3 regions of the Sphaerisporangium sp. NPDC005289 genome follow, and region 1 is predicted to be linked to each of the others. Evidence: riboswitches for the same ligand, from Rfam matches in the RefSeq annotation. Region 1 holds a riboswitch; each other region holds the start of a gene.
The links. A riboswitch is a leader RNA that binds a small molecule or an ion and turns the genes downstream of it on or off. The one in region 1 is predicted to bind cyclic di-AMP.
Positions count from the first base shown of each region.

Region 2: it holds a riboswitch for cyclic di-AMP, as region 1 does, so the genes downstream of both, ABZT47_RS25020 (GH25 family lysozyme) here and ABZT47_RS19215 (C40 family peptidase) in region 1, are expected to answer to the same signal.
Region 3: it holds a riboswitch for cyclic di-AMP, as region 1 does, so the genes downstream of both, ABZT47_RS34985 (hypothetical protein) here and ABZT47_RS19215 (C40 family peptidase) in region 1, are expected to answer to the same signal.

Region 1 is NZ_JBEXGS010000010.1:104,116-109,923, reverse strand. It holds gene ABZT47_RS19225 (MFS transporter) at 1-483, opposite strand, end outside; gene ABZT47_RS19220 (metalloregulator ArsR/SmtB family transcription factor) at 480-1,055, opposite strand; cyclic di-AMP (ydaO/yuaA leader) riboswitch at 1,556-1,714, shown strand; gene ABZT47_RS19215 (C40 family peptidase) at 1,797-2,396, shown strand; gene ABZT47_RS19210 (hypothetical protein) at 3,028-3,957, shown strand; gene ABZT47_RS19205 (M48 family metallopeptidase) at 3,988-5,358, shown strand; gene ABZT47_RS19200 (glycosyltransferase family 4 protein) at 5,355-5,808, shown strand, end outside.
Region 2 is NZ_JBEXGS010000015.1:42,366-48,173, forward strand. It holds gene ABZT47_RS25010 (hypothetical protein) at 1-200, opposite strand, end outside; gene ABZT47_RS25015 (Ppx/GppA phosphatase family protein) at 360-1,292, opposite strand; gene ABZT47_RS25020 (GH25 family lysozyme) at 1,374-2,123, opposite strand; cyclic di-AMP (ydaO/yuaA leader) riboswitch at 2,135-2,280, opposite strand; gene ABZT47_RS25025 (TetR/AcrR family transcriptional regulator) at 2,556-3,233, opposite strand; gene ABZT47_RS25030 (TIGR03086 family metal-binding protein) at 3,319-3,903, shown strand; gene ABZT47_RS25035 (hypothetical protein) at 4,078-4,938, opposite strand; gene ABZT47_RS25040 (vitamin K epoxide reductase family protein) at 5,237-5,764, shown strand; gene ABZT47_RS25045 (SDR family oxidoreductase) at 5,761-5,808, opposite strand, start outside.
Region 3 is NZ_JBEXGS010000029.1:47,240-53,047, reverse strand. It holds gene ABZT47_RS35005 (ABC transporter permease) at 1-189, opposite strand, end outside; gene ABZT47_RS35000 (ABC transporter permease) at 186-1,139, opposite strand; gene ABZT47_RS34995 (ABC transporter substrate-binding protein) at 1,151-2,749, opposite strand; tRNA gene ABZT47_RS34990 (tRNA-Lys) at 2,907-2,983, opposite strand; gene ABZT47_RS34985 (hypothetical protein) at 3,125-3,700, opposite strand; cyclic di-AMP (ydaO/yuaA leader) riboswitch at 4,037-4,184, opposite strand; gene ABZT47_RS34980 (OsmC family protein) at 5,155-5,553, opposite strand; gene ABZT47_RS34975 (hypothetical protein) at 5,584-5,808, opposite strand, start outside.

The DNA of each region.
Region 1 (5,808 bases):
CTGGAGCTTGGCGTTGCCCTCGGGCAGGTCGGCGGGGACGACGATCGAGGGGAGGTACACCTGGTAGGAGGTCTGGAAGAACACCTTGGCGGTGCCCGTGAGCAGCGCGACGGCCAGCAGATGGCCGACGGTCAGCACGCCTTGCCACGCGGCCACCGGGATGCTGAGGAACAGCAGGAACGACACGGCGTCGCAGATCAGCATCACGGGCCTGCGAGGCAGGCGGTCGACCCAGGCTCCGGCGGGCAGGCCGATGATCACCCACGGCACCCACGCCGCGGCGGTGAGCAGAGCGACCTCCAGTGTGGTCGCGTGGAGCGCGGTGATCGCGACCAGAGGCAGGGCAACCGAGGTGAGAGAGCTGCCGAAGCCGCTGGTGGTCTCGCCGACCCACAGCAGCCGGAAGTCGCGGTCGCGCAGCAGCCCCCAGCGGCCCCGGGATCGAGACGCGGCGGGCGCGGCCGCCGCGGTGAGGCCGTTCACGGCCGGCCCGGGACGCCGAAGGCGAACACGAACACCGGCTCGCGGGGCCGCCCGTCGTCGGGGATCTCCCGGGTGGCCCACCGGTTGAGGAGCTCCAGGAACTGCGCCTCGAACTCGTGCAGCTCGTCGGGGGTGAGCCGCAGCCACTTGTCGGTGGAGAAGGGGGCGTCCTGCCAGGCCGCCCGCTCGTCCTCGCTCGCGGCGTACCAGGCGCGGACCATGCTGACGTGGTGTTCGAGGTTGAGGGACGCCGCCGCGCTGGCGATGGCGGCGGTCGCGGGGTCGCCGCCGAAGTCGGACTCGCTCCAGCGCAGCTCGGCCGAGGACAGCCGCCACCAGCGCTCGCGCCGGTCGCGGGCGAGCTCGGGGGCCTCCTCGATGAGCTCGCTGCCGGCCAGGACGCGCAGGTGGTGGCTGGCGTTGGCGACGGCCTGCCCGGTGTGCTCGGCCAGCATGCTGGCGGTGCAGGGACCGTAGACCTTCAGCGCGTCCATGAGGCGCCGCCTCGTGGGATGCGACAGGGCGGCCAGCACCCGTGAGTCGGTGATCGTGCGTACGTCTTCATCGGCCATGCGCCCACTTTGACATGAGCAATGGACGTTGCACAACGGATATTGCGTAATTCTCATTGCGGAAGCACTGTTGCTGAATGATCGTTGCGGAACGGACGTCGTGGGTAACGGGTCTCGAGTGCGGAGCGTGACACGCGGGGGTGCGCATCCCGGTCCGCCGGGCGGGGCTAGGTGGACCGTTCCCTCTCCAAGATCCCTGAACGGGTGTGACTGATGTGACTTGTGTGACTCGCGTCAGGTGCCGTTTCGGGATATGTGAGGGGAATCACATACGGGTAACGGATGCGCTTGTTGTGCAGGGGTTTCCTGATTAAGAAGCCCCCTATTTGATCTATGTGACTTGGTCACGGCTTTGCCTCGATTTGGGGTTCTGTGTAACTTCTGGCCCGCGGCGAGCACGCCATGCCGTCGCGAACGGAGCCGGTCTTCCGACCGGCTCCACGCATGACAATCCAGCGGTCGCCGTCGCCCCAGTAAGGCGCGAGCCAGGACCCCAAAGGGGCGGTGACCTGCCGAATCCGTGCGGCAAGGAGCACGGAACCGGGGACCCAATTGATCCTGAACGCGGGATCAGGGGGTGAATCGACGCCTTGGCGTCGTAGGGCTACTTCCATGCCCGAATCCGTCAGCTAACCCGGTAGGCGTGAGTGGAAGAATCAAGGAGCGATCCTGTCCAGCACCACCCAGAACCCTCGTCTGTCGCGCATTGCCCGCTTCTCTCTCGGCGGTGTGGTGCTCACCATGACGGCCTCCGTGGGAGCCGTGGCGACGCAGGCGACGGCGGCTGACGCCGCCACGGCGGCACCGGCTCAGGGACCCTCAGAGCCGTCCGTCTACGGCCCGGCCGGGCTGATCGAGACACCGAGCATCACCGGGGCCTCCGAGCCCACCGGCACGGCCGCGGTGAGCGAGGCGAGCACATCCGGCACCTCCCGCACATCCAAGAGCAAGGCCAAAGTGAGCAGGGCCGCCCGGCAGCAGCTCAAGGCGCACACGGCCGTCGCGGTGGCGAAGAAGCAGATCGGCGACCCCTACCGCTGGGGCGCCAGCGGCCCGGGGGCCTTCGACTGCTCCGGCCTGATGCTGTACGCCTGGCGCAAGGCCGGTGTGAAGCTGCCCCGCATCGCCGCCAGCCAGTTCCGCACGGTGCGGAAGAAGGTGTCCTGGAAGAACCTCAAGCAGGGTGACCTGATGTTCTTCTACGGACTCGGCCACGTCGGCATGTACGTCGGGCACGGCAAGATGATCCACTCGCCGCACACCGGCGCGCGGGTGCGCATCGACAAGCTGTCGGGCTACCGGAAGGCGTCCTTCGTCGGCGCCGTCCGCCCCGGCGCCTGACCGGCGGGACCGTCGCGGCGTCGGCGCTGCCATCCAGCAATCGGATGACCAGGTCGGATTCCGCCTGCCGCTCCAGGTCGGCGCTGGACCCCCGCTTGACCCGCGGAACCACCCCCGCCCATCCAGGGCTCCGCTGGGTCGGGTGCGCCGGTCGCCCGTGCCGATCCGCTCCCGGTTCCCACGACGGGCCGGTCCGGTTTCCGGGCCGTCCCGGGATGTCGACCGGCGATTCCGGACCCTGACCGGCGGTGCTGGAAGCCGACCGGCGGTTCCGGAGGCCGATCTGCCTGCCGTTCCGGAGGCCGATCGGCGCGAGGATTCCTCCGGGAGAGCGTCTCCGAGAGGTGCCCCCGCTCCTCGAAGACCTTTCCAGGTGGTGCACATGCCCCTCGCGCCGGTCGTGAAGGCCCCGTCCGCTCCTCCCCCCTCGGAGCGGACGGGGCCTTCGCGCGTCCGCGCCGCGCCCCATCGGCGAGGCGCGACACGACCGGACGGGGCCTTCGCGCGTCCGTGCCCCGCCAGGCCGATGTGCCGCCGGGAAGTCGATACGGGTCCTCCGTCGGGACGCTGACGGGGGTCCGCCTCTGGGACGCCGATGTGGCCGGGAAGGACGAGCGAGTAGATTTCCCGCATGCGCGTCGTGTGGCTCTGGGCCGTCCTGGCGGGGTTGCTGACCGTGCTGACGGGGCCCTCCGCCGTCGAGGACGATCTCGGACGGCGGGCGCGGACGCTGATCGGCGAGCATCCGGAGATATGGTCCGGCGCGCGGACCTTCCGCGGCGACCTCTCCCTCGTGGTCGCGGCCCCCGGTGCCCTCACCGCCGCTGGAGCCCTCACGGCTTCTGGAACCACGGCCCCGCAGGCTGCGAAAACCTCCGCGACCAGGCCCGTCCCCGGAGGCGAAGCCGCCGCCGCGGCCTCCGGAGCCGCGTTCGCCGACCTGGCGCGCCGGGCCGACCGGGCGAGCCGGCTGGTCGCCCGCGTCGTGGGCCCGGTGCGTCCGCTGATCGCCGTTCCCGCCACGACCGAGCAGGCGGCCGTGCTGGCCGCCCCAGCGCAGGTGAACGGCCTGGCCGCGGTGGCGGGCGCCGACCGGGTGATCGTGGAGCCGCGGTCGTTCGCCCGCCTGACCGCCGCCGGCCGCGACGTCGTCCTCGCCCACGAGATCACGCACATCGCCACCGGGGCGGCGCTCGACGGGAGCACGCCCAAATGGCTGGTCGAGGGGTTCGCGGACTACGTCGGCTATCTCGACGCCGGCATCCCGGCGCGCCGGGCCGCGGCCGAACTGGCCGACGAGGTGCGCGCCGGACGGACGCCCGAACGGCTGCCCGGGCCGGAGGCGTTCGCCGCCGGCTCCGCGCGGCAGGCCCAGGCGTACGAGGAGGCCTGGCTCGCCTGCCGGTATGTCGCGGGGCGCTTCGGCGAACGCGCTCTGGTGAGCCTCTACCGTGAGTCCAGGCACGGGGACGTGCGGGCGGCGCTGTCCCGCACGCTCCGCATGAGCCTGGAGCGATTCACCGCCGCCTGGCGCGAGTACGTCCGAGACCAGCTCGCATGACCACGGTGGCGGCGCGGCGCAGGGGAGAGCATGGAGCGAAGTGACGAGACCGGCCGCGTGGCCGGCCCGGCGGGCGACGCCGGCGCGGATGCGCACGCCCGCACGGGCCCACCCGACGGTCCAGGCGCCGGCTCGGAGCGAGCGGTGAGCGGGGTGCGGGCGGCGGGGGGCGCGCTGGTGGGCCTGGGGGTGGCGCTGGCCGCCGTGGTGGCGGTGAGCACGCCGTGGCGCCCGCTGCCGGGCTCCGCGCCCGCCGTGGCGCCCGATCCCGCGCGCGACTTCACCGCGGCGCAGATCGCGCGCGCCGACGCCTTCGACGCGGCCGTGAACGTGCCGGTGTACCTGTCGCTGGCCGTGACGCTCGCCGTCGCGGGCGTGCTGGTCCTGACGCCCGTGGGCGCCTGGCTGGTGGGACGGCTCCCGGGCCCGTGGTGGGCGCGCGCCCTGCTCGGCGTCGTCGCGCTCTCGGCGGTGAGCCTGGCGATCAAGTGGCCGCTCGGCATGTGGTACGAGACGCGGCTGCGCGCCTACGGCCTGTCCACCCAGCAGTGGCCCGCGTGGTCGGCCGACCGGCTCAAGAGCTTCGCCGTCCAGACCGTGATCATCGCGATCATGGTGCTCGCGGTGGTCTGGCTGGCCCGCCGCGCCCCCCGCCGCTGGTGGGCGCCCGCCGCGGCCGGGGCGTTCCTGCTCACCGTCGCGGCGTCGTTCGTCTACCCCCTGGTCGTCGAGCCGTTGTTCAACGACTTCACGCCGCTGCCCGCCGGGCGGCTGCGCGACGATCTGGTCGCCATGGCCCGCCGCGACGGCGTCCCCGTCCAGGACGTGCTGGTCGCCGACGCCTCCCGCCGGACCACGGCGCTCAACGCCTACGTCTCCGGCTTCGGCGCCACCCGCCGCATCGTCGTCTACGACACGCTGCTGCGCGCCCCGGCCGGTGAGGTGAGGCTGGTCGTCGCGCACGAGCTGGGGCACGCCAAGCGCGGGGACGTCCTGTACGGGACGATGGTCGGCGCGCTCGGCGCCGCCGCGGGCGCCTGCCTGCTGTACCTGGTGGTGTCCCTGCCCGCGCTCAGGCGCCGCACGGGCGTCGCCTCGGTGGCCGACCCGAGGGCGGTCGGCGTGCTTCTGGGGCTGATGAGCCTGGCGACCGTGCTGTCGGGGCCGGCCGAGAACCTCGTCAGCCGGCGGATCGAGGCCAGGGCCGACGTCCACGCGCTGGATCTGACCCGTGACGCCGCCACGTTCGCCGCGATGCAGAAGCGGCTGGCGCTGACCAACATCTCCGATCTGACGCCGAGCGGCTTCGACTACCTGATGTACGCCTCCCACCCCACCGCTCCGCAGCGTCTGGCTCTGGCGCGCTCCTGGGCCCGCCTGAACCGCCTGCCCGAGCCGTGATCCCCGACGGGCACGGCCCCGGGCACGCCAGGACGCTGTTCGTCACCAACGACTTCCCGCCGCGGCCCGGCGGCATCCAGGCGTTCGTGCACGCGCTCGCCCTCCGGCGGCCGCCGGGGTCGGTGGTGGTGTACGCCTCGCGCTGGCGCGGGTGGGAGGAGTTCGACGCGCGGCAGCCGTACCGCGTGGTGCGGCACGCTGGGTCGCTGATGCTGCCGGTCCCTGAGGTGGCGCGGCGGGCGGCCGCTCTGGTGCGGTCGGAGGGGTGCGACACCGTCGTGTTCGGCGCGGCGGCCCCGCTCGGTCTGCTCGCGCCCGCACTGCGCGCGGCGGGGGCCCGGCGGGTGGTCATGCTGACCCACGGGCACGAGGCCGCCTGGGCGGGCGTCCCGGTGGCGCGCGGCCTGCTCGCGCGCATCGGCGCCCGCGCGGACGTGGTCACCTACCTGG
Region 2 (5,808 bases), on a different contig from region 1:
GGGGCCTCCGTGGGCTCGGGGGCGGCGGCCGGGGTGCGGGGGACCGGGCGGCCGTCGGCGCCGAGTTCGGGCTCGGGGCTGGTGGTCGAGGCCAGCAGCGCCAGCGAGATCAGCCCCATCACGGCGATCAGCACCAGAGCGAGTCCCATCAGCGCCAGGACGACCAGCAGCGTGTAGACCGCTCCGATGAGCGCCATCATCGCCGTTCCTCCTTTTGTGCCGCCGCGGTGGACACCGTGCCCGGGACGGACATGGTCACACGTTTCATCACGCAGGTGGACGTATCGATTCTCCCGTGTGCGCGGAGCGATCGCGCACACCGCCGGGCACGGTGACCCCGGGGGCCGTGATCGCGGACCTCAGGCGCCGGGCATGGTGTCCAGGCGGCGCAGGATCACCCCTTCGCGCAGGGCCCACGGGCAGATCTCCACCTCGGGGACCTCGAACAGGTCCATCGTCGCGTCGGCCACGATCGCCCCGGCGAGCAGTTGCGGGGCGCGACCGGCGGAGACGCCCGGCAGGCCGGCCCGCTGGGCGTTGTCCATCGTGGCCAGGCGCCCGGTCCAGTGGGAGAGGTCATCCTGGCGCAGCACCCGCTTCACATAGGACCCCTCGCTGGAGGGGGCGGCGCCGGCGATGCGCGCGAGCTGCTTGAAGGTCTTGGACGTGGCGACCGCGTGGTCGGCGTGCCCGTACTTCACCACATCGCCCACCACCCTGCCGATCTGCGCGCGCACCTGCCGGCGCATGCCGCGCACCTCCTCGGCGGGGGGCGGGGCGCCGGTGAACCACTGGCGGGTCATCCGCCCGGCGCCCAGCGGGAGCGAGATCGCCACGTCGGGCTCCTCCTCCATGCCGGAGGCGATCTCCAGGGAGCCGCCGCCGATGTCCAGGACCAGCAGCCGTCCTGAGGACCAGCCGAACCAGCGCCGCACCGCCAGGAACGTCAGCCGCGCCTCGTCCTGCCCGGACAGCACCTGCACGTCGATCTCGGTGGCGGCCCGCAGGCGGTCCAGGACCTCCTCGCCGTTGGCGGCCTCCCGCACGGCCGAGGTGGCGAAGGCCATGATGTCCTCCACCCCCTTGTCCTCGGCGATGCGCAGCGAGTCCTCGACGAAGCGGCGCAGCTCGCGCTCACCCTCGGGAGACAGGACGTCGCCGTCGTGCAGGTGCTCGGCCAGCCGCAACTCGACCTTGTGCGAGTAGGCGGGCAGCGGCTGGGCGCCCCTGTGGGCGTCCACCACCAGCAGGTGCACCGTGTTCGAGCCGATGTCGAGAACGCCGAGTCGCATGAGCAGACGCTACTACCCGCGCCCGCCCGGGAGATCCTGCCGGTCCTGCCGGTCCTGCCGGTTCCGCCGAGGCGCCGTCGCTCAGGGGCGGCCGAGCGCGCGCAACTGGGCGGTGGTCAGCGCGGAGACGTTCTGGTCGATGGGGACGTCGGTGTACTGGTGGATCGCCCAGCTCTTCCAGTCGGCGGGCGGGGTGACGTCGCCCTTTTCCCTGCCGTAGTAGGCCACCCACAAGGGGTACTCGGCCAGGCCGTGGCCGTAGGTGTCGGCGAAGTTCCAGCCGCTGTAGAACAGCGGGGTGACGCCGGTCTCGTCCTTCACGTGGGCCAGCCAGGTCTTGGCCCAGGCGTTGACCTGCGCGACCGACCGGCCGTCACTGGTCTCCAGGTCCAGCACGAGCAGGTCGCCGGTCTCGGCGGGCTGGGCGTCCACCACCGACAGGAAGTGGTCGGCCTCGGCGATGGGGTCGTTGCCGGGGTGACCGTAGTGGTAGGCGCCGCGCACGATGCCCTTCTTGCCGAGTTCGGCCCAGTGGCGGGCGAACGCGGAGTCGCGGAAGGTCAGGCCCTCGGTGGCCTTGATGATGCCGAACTGCGCCTGGCTGGCGTTCCAGTCGTGGTCGGACTCGTAGGCGGAGACGTCCTGGCCGTAGGGGCGCTCCGAGGCGGCGCCGCGGGGAGCGGCGTCCGCCGGGCCGGTCACCACGACGGCCGCCACGATGGCGAGCACGGCCACGATCACCCCCGCCATGGCGGAGTAGAGGCGCGCGCCGGACAGGTCCAGCCGGTTCTTGAGGTGGGAGAAGATCGAGGAAAGCCGGTCGATGGGCATGAAGGGCTCGCTCCTTGCTTCCACGCGCCTACCGGGTCGGCTGATGGGTTCGGGCGGAAGTGCCCTGTGGGTCCGTCCCTTCGAGGGCCGGTGCTCCGATTCACTCCGCGAAGGGGGTCCCCGGTTCCGCGAGGTGTGGATGAGGTGGGCGTGTCTCCGCGGCGGGACGCCGTCCCGCCGGGTACGCGCGATGTGGGCAACGGACGGCAACGGGCACGACGGCGTGGGACCATCGGCACGCATACCGCTTCCCAACAAGGTACATACCACATCAAAAGAGCACAAATGCGACAAAGTACGCGCCGCCGGCGTCACGCGGGCGGACACGACCGGCTTCCCCCGACGTGATCACCCCCAGGAAGCGCATCCGGCCAGAACGACCCGGTCAGGCGTCCCGGTCCCGGCGGGCCAGGGGCGCACCCGGGGATCCGGTCAGCGGCGGGGCGGGGGCTGCGAGGAGCGGGATGACTCGGCGTGCCGCCAGCGCCGTCCGAGCTCCTCGCCGGTCGGCGCGGAGGCGGGCAGCGGGGTGGCCGGCGCGCCGGCGCGCAGCCCGTCCAGCAGCAGGGTCAGATAGCGGTGGCGCAGCACGGCGGTGCGATCGGCGTCGCCGGCACGGACCGCGGTGATCTGGTCGAAGATCATCGGAATGTCCTCGGCGACCACGTCCGGCCGTAGCGCGCCGGCGGCCTTGGCCCGGTCCACGACGCGCCCGGCGAGCGAGCCGGCGTGCGCGGCCAGCTCGTGCATCTCCCGCGTGGGGGTGAACGTGCCGGCCAGGTGCACGGTCAGCGAGTGCACGTCGGAGTCGACGACCTCGCGCAGGAACGTGGCGAAGGCCTCCCACGCGTCGCCGTCCCGCGCCAGCGCGGACTCGGCGATCGCCGTGAACCGGCGCAGGCCGTCCTCGCAGAGGGTGCGCAGCAGCTCCTCCTTGCCGGCATAGCGCCGGTACAGGGCGCCGACGCCGACGCCCGCCTCGTGCGCCACCGCCGAGATCGGCGCTTTGGGGTCGGCGACGAACACCGCTCGCGCGGCGTCGAGGATCGTGCGGTCGTTGCGGGCGGCCTCGGCCTTGCGTCCCCTCATGCCTGCTGTCGTGGGCTCCATGCGCCCATTCTAGCTTGAACGGAAGGCTCCGTTCCGATATAGTTTGAACAGAACGATCCGTTCCGCTCTAACTCGGAGGTTTCGCATGACCACCACGTCCTGGTCGCTGCTGGAGCAGGCCCACAACGCGCTGCGCACGACCACCGCCGGGGTCACCGAGGCCGACTGGGCCGCCAAGACCCCGTGCGAGCAGTGGAACGTGGCGCAGGTGCTGCGGCACGCCGCCGGCGACCAGCGCGCCTATGCCGCCGCGATCACCGGTGCCGGCGGCCCGGAGGAGAACCCGTTCGACCCGGCGGCGCAGGCCCCCGGCGACCCGAAGGACCTGCTCGAAAGCGCCCTGGAGGTCGCGGCACAGGGCTTCGCCACCGTGGCGCCCGGCGCGGAGGCCGTACCGACGCCGCTGCCGCAGGGTGCGCTGCCCGCCGAGGTCGCCGTCGGCGCCGCCGCGCTGGACGCCGCCGTGCACGCCTGGGACATCGCGGTCGCCACCGGCCGTCCGTCGCCTCTGGACGCCGAGCTGTCCGAGCGCCTGCTGCCGGTGGCCCGCGTCCTCGCCGAGCCGCTGCGCGGCTTCGCCTACGCCCCCGCCCTCGACCCGCACCCGGCCGACGACGCCACCGCCGAGCTGCTGCGCTACCTCGGCCGCGACCCGCAGTGGACCCGCTGACCCGGGAACCCGCCGACGGCGCGGCCTCCTCCCCCCGAGGCAGGCGGCGCCGGCACGGAAAACGTCCCGCCGGTCATTCGACCGGCGGGACGTTCTGCCGCCGTCCACCTCTTCTCTCCGTTATCGAGCGACACCGCCGGTCAACCCGGTGAATACGCGGTGTTCACGGAATGCTCAGCAGTTCGGGATATCTCTGCCGTTATTATCCTTCGCCTCGTCGTTGCCCCATTTGGCGAGATAATAGGCGGAAACGTAGGCGCCGCGGCCGTTCTTACCGGGGTTCGTCCGGTCGAGGTCGGTGCGCAGCCACCAGTGGTTGAACGCGGACCCGTGCCGGACTTCGGCGCCCCGGACGCGGCAGTAGACGTAGTTGGTGCCCTTGTCGAGCGTGCCCTGCGGGTCGCCGGTGTTCGGCTCGCGGTAGCCCGTCGCGTCGGCGAAGGTGTCGACCCAGACCTTGCTTCCGGGAGCGGGGGTCCCGCCGCCGCCGAACACCCGGGGCCGGCGGGCGTGGAACTCGCTGCCCGGCCGCAGGCCGTAGGCGAGGACGCGATGGTCGGTTCCGTAGCCGCCGCGCTGCTCGTAGGCCCAGTAGGACGTGCGCCCGGGGTTCGCCCACTGCTCGAAGATCACGACGTGCCGGTTGTTGTTGTCGCCGATGGCGTCGATGACCAGGTCGCCGGTGAGCAGTTCGGACATCGCGATCGGGCTGCTCGCGCCCGGCGAGGCGAGGGCCACGGTGTTCAGGCCCGGAGCGCTCAGCCCGAGCGCCATCGAGGCGTAGCCGGAGCAGTCGGTGCGGTAGCCGTTGTGGTACTTGCCCTGGCTGTACGGCACCCGCTGCGGGGTGCCGGGGTTCCAGGTCTTGGCCCGGTCGATGACGCTCTGCCGGGTCACGTCCGCCGGACGGGCGTGGGCGGCGCGAGAGGGAGCTGCGGCGGACTGGGCGAAGGCGCCGGCCACGGCGAGCGGCGTGGGCGAGGCGACGGCGACACCAAGGATAGCGAATTTGATGAATATCTTCTTACTGGACATACCACCCCTTGTAAATCCGTGTTGTCGGCCGCCAAGACTAATGGCGGCGACACATGGTTCGCAGGGGTGAATTCCAGGATCCACGTCGGCCGGTGGAGCGATTTCCCCCGGAAAGGAAACGGGCACCGTCGCAGGCACAAGAAATCACGCCGCGCCGACCGGTCGCGAGTCGGCGTGGACGTGGCGGCGCGCGCATCCGGGAAAGCTCCGTGCCTTTCCCGCCCATTCCCCGCACGGGACGCCGGCCGGGAGGAAGGCGCGGGGCTTGCCCGGCCCCGGCACGGGTAGGGGCCTCGGCGTGCCTGAAGGTCCGAGTTCTTTCCGCAGCAGAATCCCGGTCGCCGCCCTCGCCCTGTGCGGGTGCGCCATCTCGGTCTATCTGGCGTTGTTCCAGTACGGAGTGGTGCACTCCGTGTGGGACCCCATTTTCGGGGACGGCTCCCGCAAGGTGCTCACCTCCGCCGTCTCCCGCGTGCTCCCGGTGTCGGACGCGACCCTCGGCGCCGCCGCCTATCTGGTGGAGGCGGTGCTGGAACTGTCGGGCGGACGGCGGCGCTGGCACGACCGGCCCTGGATCGTGGTGCTGCTCGGCCTGACGGCCGCCGTGCTGGCCCTGACCGGCGTCGGCCTGGTGATCGCCCAGCCCATCCTCACCGGCACCTTCTGCACGCTCTGCCTCACCTCGGCCGGCATCTCCTGGCTCGTCGCCCTGCTGGTCGCACGCGAGGTCGGAGCGGCCGTGCGGCGGGTGCGGGAACTGCGCGACAGCGGACTCCCCCTCCCCGCGGCCCTGCGAGGACGCGAGCCGCAGCGCTTCGCCCGCTAGCGGCGGGCGGCCCACCGGGCGAGGGCGGTGACGCCGGCCGCCAC
Region 3 (5,808 bases), on a different contig from region 1:
CCCGGCCTGCGGCGGCGTGAAGCGCCGCAGCGGGTCCTGCAGGTCGGGGTCGTAGGGGACAAGGTGCGGCCAGAGCAGCGCGATCGCCACCCAGGCGAGGATGATCGACCCGCCGATGGCCAGCGCCACCCGGGACCGCCCCGCGATGCGGGCACGGCGCGCGGTGCCCGTCAGCGCCAGGCCGGTCATGAGGCGGACCCCAGCCGGACGCGCGGGTCGAGCAGGCGGTAGACCAGGTCGGCTCCGAGGAAGATGAGCATGTAGAGGCAACCGAGCACCATCGCGGTGGTCTGCAGGGTCGGCAGGTCCTTGTCGACGGCCGACCGGAGCAGCAGCGCCCCTATCCCGGGATAGTTGAACAGCAGCTCGACCGTGACCAGGCTGCCCAGCAGGAACTGCAGCTGCACGCCGAGGGCGCTGGTCGCCGGAATCGTGGCGTTGCGCAGCACGTGCCGGCGCACCACCTGCACGCGCGTGAGGCCGCGCAACTCCGCCGCGCGGGCGTACGGGCTCTCCACGGCCGTCACGGTGCTCGCGCGGACGTGGCGGGCGACGTACCCGGTGCACAGCAGGACGAGCGAGAGCGCCGGCATGAGCAGGTGGCCGAGCGCCTGCACCGGGGTGGCCCCGGGCGGTATCTGGGCGGACGCGGGCAACCAGCGCAGTCTCACCGCGAACACCACCAGCAGGACCACCCCGGTGACGAACTCCGGCGTCGCGCCGAACGCCAGGCCCGCGACGCTGATCACCCGGTCCGCCGGGCGGTCGTGGTGAACCCCCGCGACCAGGCCGAGCGTCACCGCCACCGGCACCAGCAGCGCGAAGGCCAGCAGCGCCAGCAGCAGCGAGGCGCCGAGCCGGCCGAGGACCAGGTCGCGCACGGGGACACGGAGGGTGGAGGAGTCGCCCCACTGCCCGGTGAGGAAGCCGTGCAGCCAGTCGGCGTACCGGACCGGGAGCGGCCGGTCGAGCCCGAGCTGGGAGCGCAGGTCGCGCACCGCGGCCTCGCTCGCCTCACGGCCGAGGATGGTGCGGGCCACGTCTCCGGGGATCAGCTCGGTGGCCGTGAAGACGAGCACGGACACCACCAGCAGCGTGAGCGGGATCGCCGCGAGCCGCCGCAGCAGGAATCGTCTCATCGCGGGCCGCCCTAGATCCGGGACACCGACGTGAAGTCGACGTAGCTGGAGGGATGCGCCTGGATCCCGGCGAATCCGCCGTTGAAGGCCCGGACGCTGCCGCCCCAGACGCTGATGATCACAGGGACGTCCTCGTACAGCGTCCTGGCGATGATCTCGGCCTGGGCCTTGCGCGCGGTGTCGGTGGTCGCCCCGTCGTAGGCGGTGGCGGCGGCGTCCAGCACCGGGTTGGCGTACTTGGACCCGTTCCACACCCCGCCGCTCTTCACCATCGGGATGATGAACTGGCTCGGCACCGCCCGCCCGGCCCAGCGCACCAGGGTGGCCGGGCTGAACAGCCACGGCGTGTCCTTCTCCTGGTCGCCGCCGTAGAAGTCGGCGGAGGTGCGCTGGTCCAGCGTGACCTCGATGCCCACCTGCTTGAGCTGGTTCTGGATGACCAGGGCGTAGTCCTTGCCCGGCGGGTCGAAGGTCAGCGGGAAGGACAGCTTGGTCACTCCGGCGGCGGCGAGCAGCGACGCGACCTTGGCGGGGTCCTTGGCGCGCTGCGGGATGTCGGCCGGCGCCGCCGGGAACAGCGCGGCGAACAGGTGGTCGTTGGCGAGCGCCCCGATGCCGTCGTAGGTGGTGGCGTTCACACCCGGCCGGTCCAGGGCGTACGCGACGGCCTGGCGGACCTCCTTCCTGTCGAACGGCGCCTGGTCCACGCGCAGCGTCAGGGCGGTGAACCCAGTGCCCTCCACCCGGTCGACGGTGATGTCCCCGACGCCCTTCAGCGGGTTGACCAGGGCGGGAATGCTGAGAAGCTGGGCGTCTACGTCGCCGCCCTGCAGCGCGAGCAGATCCGCCTGGTCATCGGCGTAGAACTTGACCTCCACGCCGTCCAGGTACGGCTTGCCCCGATCCCAGTACCTCGGATTGCGGGTGAAGGTGGCGCCCTTGGCCGGGTCGTAGGAGGCGAGCACGAACGGGCCGGTGCCGATGGGCTTGGCGGTGAAGTCGCCCGCGTAGTCCTTCTTGAGGATCAGGGCGTTGTAGTTGCCGGCCGACACCAGATAGGGGAAGTCGGAGAACGGCCGCTCCAGCGTGAAGACGACCGTCCGGGGGTCCTTGACGCGCACGCCGCCCTGCGCGAGGACGGTGTCGAAGGCCGAGAGCGCGGCCGACTTGCTCTTCGGGTCGAGCAACCGGTCGAAGGACGCCTTGACGACCTCGGCGTCCAGCGGGGTGCCGTCGGAGAAGACCACGCCTTCGCGCAGGGTGAAGGACCAGATCTTGCCGCCGTCCTTGGCGGACCACGCCTCCGCCAGGCGCGGGACCAGCTTGTAGTCCCTGTCCAGCCAGATCAGGTAGTCGGCGACGAGCTGGGCGATCGCGATCGCCGTTCCGTCGTACATGGTGACCGGGTCCACCGCCGTGGGCGGCGGGGACGACCCCGCGCGGAGCACTCCGCCGCGCTTGGGCGTGCTCGGGAGGGAGCCGGACGGCCCGGCGTTCACGCCGGTGCTCGTGCCCGCGCCGCCCGAGCAGGCGGCGACCAGGGCGAGCAGCCCGGCGGCTCCTGACCCGGCCAGAAAGCGGCGCCGGTCGAACGGGTTGTCGTTGACCATGTGGACCACTATCCGAAGGGCGAATCATGATCGTCAAATGGCCGTTCAACTGGCTACCTCGAACCGACCGCAGCCCGCGCCGAGGTGACACAGGTCGGAAAACGACTGTGGGCACCCTCCCCATCGGGGAAGATGCCCAGGTCATCGGCGTTAACCGTGGTGCGCCGCCAGGGACTCGAACCCCGGACCCGCTGATTAAGAGTCAGCTGCTCTAACCAACTGAGCTAGCGGCGCGTTGACTACGGTGACTTTAGCAGTCCCGGCGAAGCTACGCACATCGGCGCCGGGGCGGCGTGCCGGTGCCAGGGGGAAGCACCGGCACGCCCATTTCCCGGGGGAAGCTGGTGGAAGAACCCGCAGGTGCGTGCGCGCGGGTCAGGGCGCGGAGGTGAGCGCCAGGGTCGGCTCGGCCGGGTCCTTGTCGTAGACGCCCCAGGCGCCGGCGGAGAACGGGACGGGCTCGTTCTTCTTGCCCGGGCCGCTGCCCCACTTGGTGATGACGTAGTCGACCTTGATGTGGCCGGCGCCGAAGCCGGTCACCATCAGGCTGGAGTCGCTGAAGTCGCCGCCGGTCAGCTCGGCGAAGGTCTTGCCGTCGATGTCGAGCATGACGCCGCTCTCGGAGGGGATGCCCGGGCCGCGGTCGCCGATGAAGAACGGCGCCTTCTTGCCGTTGTACATCACGTAACCCTCGGTGCCGAGCGGCCAGCACGGGCTGGCGAACAGCCCCTTCTGCATCGGCTTGCCGATGGCCGGCATGCCCGTGTCACCGGCGCGCCCGGAGGCGTCGTCCCAGAAGTAGGAGGCGGTGGTGGAGCCCTTCAACATGACTCGCTGGGTGGTCGCCGCCGCGACGCCGTCCTTGCGCTCGGGCGAGTTGGCGTGGGCCGCGGTGGCCGTGCCGACCGTCGCCGTGCACATCATCGCGGCACCGATGATGCTCGAAACCACACGACATTTGGGGGTGTTCGTGAAAAAAGACATGGGAGGTCAGGATCTTTCATCAGAAGACAAGGGACCCGGGCTCCGACTTCGGTCAAGAGGGTTCGGCGCCGGGAGAGGAAAGCGTTCTCTGAGGCACAAGCGGGTGGACAAGGGCATGGTCCATCGCTGCGCGAGCGCTTTTCTTACGTGGGTCTTTCGGGCGGTGGCGCTGGACGGCCACCATGTCGCAAGGCTGCGAATCGCCCGGCCGGCTCCTACAAGCCGACTGCTGTGCCGCTTCTGACGGCGAGATCCGGGCCTAGGGTCGCCCGGAGGACGGAGTGGGGCGGTGTGTCCACTCGAGTCTCCTCTCCAACGACGTCTACCGGGTTAGCTGACGGGTTCGGGCGTGGAGTTCGCCCTACCGCTGACGCGGATTCACCCCGAAGAACGTGGGTCCCCGGCTCCCGCGGGCCGGGTTCAGGCCCTTGGGACTCGACGTTCGGGCGGCGGCCTTCCGGCTGAAGACCAGGTCACCGTCCGATCTGGTACAAGACGTTACCGGTCAAGTCAGGACAAAGCAAACGATGTTTGTACAAAGCATCAGAAGATCTACCTATCATGCCGTAAGCCCCACATATCGGGCATTTTATGCGCCAGAGAAGGCCGACGAGGCTGACAGGCGATACCCGTGTTACTGCTGTGACCTGTGAGGTGCACCACCGCCTGGGCAAAACCTTTCTTCCCCCAAGCTCCACCCCTCCCGGCAAAGCCGCCACAGGTAAACAACTCCTCATGGCCCACGGCCAAGGGGCGCCCACGGAGCCCGGACGAACCCGCTGCGTCGCCCCGCTGCCGCCCCCCAGAGGCACCCGCAATGACCGGCGACGGCCGGAGAGTTGACCGGGCCCGTCGCCGTAACAGGGCGCCGACGCCACCGACCCGCTTCCCGCCGTGCCGGCGCCCGATGAAGACGGCCCAAGGCGGCGGAAGGGGAAGCGGCCCGAGGCGGGGCGAGAGCGTGGCCGCCCCGGCCCTAGGGTGCGGCAGAGGCGAGGAACGGTCCGAGGCTACGAAAGGGAGGAGCGGCCCAAGACGAGGCGGCCCAAGACGAGGCGGCCCAAGACGAGGACGAGCAGAGGTGGGGCGGCCGTACGGAGCGGGGGCGAAGGGAGGGCCGCGAAGTGGGGGTGGACATGAGTCGGGGCCGGACAGTCCCCCGCCTGTCCGGCCCCGACCACTTCACGGTCCAGCGCCGATGCCTTCCCCCAAACGCATCGGGCGGTCCCGCTGTTCGGACACGGTCCCCCACCGCGTCCTTATGGTGAAAGCTTCGCTGCGCCCCTCGGGCGCTGGTCGCATCCCCCTTGACCTGCCTTAACACTACATACCGGGGCCTGAGCTGCTCGTCATCGCACGGTATAGATTCGGTCTAAGTCGCGGGCATGACCGGGTACGGGATGACCCGGCGGGACGAGCGGCTATTCGGGGAGTTCGACGACGACCTCGGTGCCCTTCTGCAGCGACCGGCTGACGGTGCAGTGGCGCTCGTGCACCCGGTGGGCGACGGCGCGGAAGACCTCGTCCGCCTCGGGATCGCCCTCGGGGAGCTCGACGTCGTAGGTGATCGTGACCGGGCCGAGCAGTGTGGGCTCGACCTTCTCGGCCTGGACCGTCATCGCCAGCCGCACGAGGCGGTGGCCGCGCTTGGCGGTGAGCGGCTCGACGGTCACGATGTTGCAGCCGCCCACCGCGGCGAGCAGCAGCTCGACCGGGGTGAAGACGCCTTCGTCGTCGCCACTGCCCATGACGATCTCCGCTCCGCGCCCGTTGCGGGCCACGAAGCCGTTCTCAGTACGCTCAACATTCACCGATGCCATGCCTGGAGCCTAGGAGCAGGCGGGGCGTCTTCAGGCGTCGGGGTGCTTGGACAGGTAGGAGAGGTAGACCGGCCGCAGCGCTTCGCCGAGCTCTCCCTCGCCGGAGGCCATGGCGTCGCTGAGAAGCGCCGAGACCCTGCTGAGGTCGTTGGCCGTCTCCTCGGAGTGACCGCTCGCCGCCTCGGCCGCCGGGATCACCTTGAGCAGGTCCCACAGGAAGCCGAAGTCGCCGTGCGTGACCGCATAGTGCACCGC